Regions from separate parts of the Enterobacter sp. E14S genome, predicted to be linked through region 2. Evidence: predicted binding sites of a transcription regulator. Region 2 holds the regulator's gene; the other holds the start of a gene.
The links. The regulator Fur, encoded in region 2, represses iron uptake genes when iron is present. The targets are predictions, from matches to a motif close to ATAATAATGAGAACNACTATCAA.
Positions count from the first base shown of each region.

Region 1: the regulator Fur is predicted to act here: its motif matches at 1,049-1,071, upstream of feoA (ferrous iron transporter A).

Region 1 is NZ_JBVODQ010000009.1:112,618-115,018, forward strand. It holds gene feoB (Fe(2+) transporter permease subunit FeoB) at 1-750, opposite strand, end outside; gene feoA (ferrous iron transporter A) at 781-1,008, opposite strand; gene ACZ6J2_RS17285 (Tex family protein) at 1,346-2,401, opposite strand, start outside.
Region 2 is NZ_JBVODQ010000003.1:468,731-471,131, forward strand. It holds gene ybfE (LexA regulated protein) at 1-194, shown strand, start outside; gene fldA (flavodoxin FldA) at 350-880, shown strand; gene fur (ferric iron uptake transcriptional regulator) at 1,171-1,617, shown strand; gene chiQ (ChiQ/YbfN family lipoprotein) at 1,711-2,040, opposite strand; gene chiP (chitoporin ChiP) at 2,088-2,401, opposite strand, start outside.

The DNA.
Region 1 (2,401 bases), on a different contig from region 2:
CTGGTAACGCGCATCGGCGATGTGCAGCGCCGGGTCCTCCAGCTCGTCGCTAAGACGGGCCACCGTCGCGTCCAGCTTATCAGCCGCATGCCCGGCGTAAGCGCGGCTGTAGATATCCCCTTCCAGCATCTGCAGGCCGAGCCACAGGCGCTGTTTCGCAGGCATGCTTTGGTCCATCTCCTGCGCCAGCACATTGGCTTCGCGCAGGAGAGGCTTCGCGTAATGCACCAGCTCAATGTCACGATTTCCCTGGTGACGGTCAATAGCCAGCTTCAGCGCATCAATACCGCGAGCGCGCGTCGAGACCAGCGGAACGACCGGACAACCCAGGCGCGCGGAGAGGGCATCGACGTCGATGCGCAGCTTTTGTTTCTCCGCAATGTCGAGCATGTTGAGCGCCACGATGCAGGGGATCCCCAGCTCCAGCAGCTGCAGCGTCAGATAAAGGTTACGCTCAAGATTGGAGGCGTCGACCACGTTGATCAGCAGGTCCGCGTCGCCGCCAAGAATATAGTGGCAGGCAATCTGCTCATCGAGCGAGGTTTGCGACGAAATGGTGGTTAAGGAGTAGGTGCCGGGAAGGTCAACCAGCGTCACCTGGTTGTCCGTTGTCGTGAACTGGCCCTCTTTACGCTCAACCGTCACGCCCGCCCAGTTGCCCACGCGCTGGCGCGCTCCGGTTAGCTGGTTAAAAAGCGTAGTCTTGCCGGAATTAGGATTGCCAATTAAGCCAATAGTTAACTTTTTCATTTTTTTAGACTCACTGAAACCGCTGGCTTGTTATCGGGTTAAGGCTTCGACTTCTATTAACGCGAGGTCTTTCTTACGCAGCACCAGATTCACGCGGCGGGTTTCGATATGAACCGGATCGCCCAGCGGCGCCACGCGCACGACCTGGAATGACGAGCCGGGCAGCATGCCCAGCGACAGCAGCTTTTGCCGATAGGCCGGGCTAATTTCGCGGGTAAAACCGGTAATCTTCCATGCACTGTCTGGAGTGAATTGCATAACGCCTGATTCCACGAAAGGTTAAATAATCTACTATGGGATGATAATGAGAATAGTTTTTATCAGCAATATTAAAACTGTGACGGAATGTTGTTTACGGTATTAATTTACGGCCTGTTTGACCTGGCTCAATATTTGCTGAATTGCCAGGAAAACGAAAAGGGGAGTATTTGTTAACGGGGTGATAATTCGTGGTTTAAATATGGCTATGCAATCGGTTTCATATATTTCGATATGATTTTATTCCCCCCACCCATGAGGACGAGGGGGAAAGACCGCACCGTGCGATCCCCTCTCCCCTTTGGGGAGAGGGTTAGGGTGAGGGGCATTGACAGCCTTAGCGTTTCTTACCCATCGCTGCCGCCAGCGCATCCATCATCGCGCTGTTGCCAGCAGGCTGAGCATCGCGTCCGCGCGGTTTTGCCGCTTTCGCGGCCGGGCGCTGCTGCTCGCGGCCACCGCCATTGCCGCCGCGGCGCGCGTTGGTGTCGCCCGGCTGCTCGTCCAGACGCATGGTCAGCGCGATACGCTTGCGCTGCAGATCCACTTCCAGCACTTTGACCTTCACGATGTCACCCGCTTTAACCACGGTGTGCGGGTCTTCAACGAACTTGTCGGCGAGGGATGAGATATGCACCAGACCGTCCTGATGCACGCCGATATCCACAAACGCGCCAAAGTTGGTGACGTTTGTCACCGCGCCTTCCAGCACCATGCCGGGCAGCAGGTCGTTCATGGTTTCCACGCCGTCAGCAAAGGTCGCCGTTTTGAACTCAGGACGCGGATCGCGGCCCGGCTTTTCCAGCTCTTTGATGATGTCGGTGACGGTGGGGACACCAAATTTGTCATCGGTGAAATCAACGGCTTTCAGGTTGCGCAGGGCGCTGCTGTCACCCATAAGATCTTTCAGTGCCTGCTGGGTGGCGGCCAGAATGCGTTCCACCACAGGGTACGCTTCCGGGTGAACGGTAGAGGCATCCAGCGGGTTATCGCCGTGGTTGATGCGCAGGAAGCCCGCACACTGCTCAAAGGCTTTTGGCCCCAGACGGCTCACCTTCAGCAGCTGCTGACGGTTCTGGAACTGGCCGTTCTCATCACGCCAGGCGACGATGTTCTGCGCCATCATGCGGGTTAAGCCCGCCACGCGGGTCAGCAGGGGAACGGAGGCGGAGTTCAGGTCAACGCCGACGGCGTTTACGCAGTCTTCCACCACCGCATCCAGCTTACGCGCCAGCTGAGTCTGGCTCACGTCGTGCTGATACTGGCCCACGCCGATGGATTTCGGGTCGATTTTCACCAGCTCCGCCAGCGGATCCTGCAGGCGGCGTGCGATAGAGACCGCACCGCGCAGGGACACGTCCAGGTCCGGGAACTCCTGGGCCGCCAGCTCGGA
Region 2 (2,401 bases):
AACAGCTGCGTATCAATAAACGCAACCAGCTTAAACGCGATAAAAATCGTGGGCTTAAGCGTGTCGAACTGAAGCTTAACGCCGACGCCGTCGATGCGCTGAACGAGCTGGCTGACGCGCGAAATATCAGCCGCAGCGAGCTCATTGAAGAGATGTTGCTCGTCCAGCTTGAGACGTTACGCAGCCAGGCATAAGTCTGAAAATCCCCTTTATCGCCCTTTTCATGTAGCACAGAGTGCAGTCCTGCGCGATAGCTGTTTCCGCAGGGTTGCCAGTTCTGCTATTATTGCCCTTATCCGTGGCCAAATTGCGCCACCATACTATTAAGTTTCAAGAGGTTATTTTACTCATGGCAATCATCGGCATTTTCTTTGGCAGTGATACCGGCAATACCGAAAATATCGCAAAAAACATTCAAAAACAGCTCGGTAAAGACGTTGCTGATGTGCATGACATCGCCAAGAGCAGCAAAGAAGATCTGGAAGGCTATGACATTCTGCTGCTGGGTATCCCAACCTGGTACTACGGTGAAGCCCAGTGCGACTGGGATGATTTCTTCCCGACGCTGGAAGAAGTGGACTTCAACGGTAAGCTGGTCGCCCTGTTTGGCTGTGGCGATCAGGAAGACTACGCCGAATACTTCTGTGACGCGCTGGGCACCATCCGCGATATCATTGAGCCGAACGGCGCGGTTATCGTAGGCCACTGGCCGACCGCCGGTTACCACTTCGAAGCGTCTAAAGGCCTGGCCGATGACGATCATTTCGTAGGCCTGGCCATCGACGAAGACCGTCAGCCAGAACTGACCGCAGAGCGTGTTGAGAAGTGGGTGAAGCAGATCCGTGAAGAACTGCACCTGGACGATATTCTGAACGCCTGATTTTATCGCGGCGCAACTGCGGTTGCGCCCATGCTCCAGGTCAAACCGATTAAATTAATCGCTACAATCTTTTAACTTTTTCGCCCAGACCTGTACAATGTCTCCCTGATAAAACGTGGTTTTCCATTGAGCAAGTTTGTTGGTGATACCACGTTTTTATAAGCATATTTTGCCTGAGACTTGCAGTTTTCATTTAGCCATGGCAGTTCTATAATGAGACGCATTATCCCGGGTGCATTTTCTGTCACTTCCTACAGAAGTGAATCGTTTAGCAACAGGACAGATTCCGCATGACTGACAACAATACCGCATTAAAGAAGGCTGGCCTGAAAGTTACGCTTCCTCGGTTAAAAATCCTTGAAGTGCTTCAGGGTCCAGACAATCACCATGTCAGTGCGGAAGACCTCTATAAACGTCTTATCGACATGGGTGAAGAGATTGGGCTGGCTACCGTCTATCGCGTGCTGAACCAGTTTGATGACGCGGGCATTGTTACCCGTCATAATTTCGAAGGCGGTAAATCCGTTTTCGAACTGACCCAGCAGCAGCACCACGATCACCTGATCTGCCTCGATTGTGGCAAGGTCATTGAATTCAGCGATGATTCCATCGAAGCGCGCCAGCGTGAAATCGCGGCGCGTCATGGCATCCGCCTGACGAACCACAGCCTGTACCTTTACGGTCACTGCGCTGAAGGCGACTGCCGCGAAGACGATCACGCGCACGACGCGAAATAATCAGTATTCATACTCTGAGCCAGCCGCAAGGTTGGCTTTTTTTTGCCTAAAAAAGCCCGTTGGCACTGCGCCAGCGGGCATGATAACAGCGAATTAGTTACTGTTATTGCTTCGTATTTCTTTCCAAATCTGGTCGCAACGCTTCGCCACTTCCTGATCGTTACCGGTTTTACGCGCCTGGATACAGGCCTGATAATCCATCACGCGGACGTTTTCCTGCGTCGCGAACTGCTCATGCGCTTTCTCTTTCTTCAGCACGTTCAGCACGCTCTGACAGGCTTGAATTTTCTCCGGCGATCCTTCCGCAGTATTTATGCAGGCGCTATACGCCTCCTTCAGACGGGAGTCCTCTTTCGGCGCCTGATTCTGAGCACACGCCACCAGCCCTGATGCCAGCAGCGCGACGATTACGATTTTTTTCATCATGTGCAGTCTCCATACCGGCGGGACTCAGCCCGCCGGTGCGTTCATCAGAAGATGGTGAATGGGGCGATAACCATGAATTTCACGTCACGTTCATCCTGGAAGATGTTGCCGTAACCGCCCGCATAGCTCGGGATATCGGAGTGGTTGTCATACTGGGTGAAGTGCAGTTTGAACATCGTGCCTTTCGCGCGGCCATCCTGCAGTGTATAGATAGCATCGAGGCTGTAGGAAGACTCTTTCAGGCGATAGTTGGGATCGTAGTATGCGTCCGGCGTGGCCATATCGGCAGGTTTTGCGTCCCAGGCGTAAGCGTAAGAAGCACCCACCGCCCAGCCAGGCAGGTTCCAGTTTTTCAGGT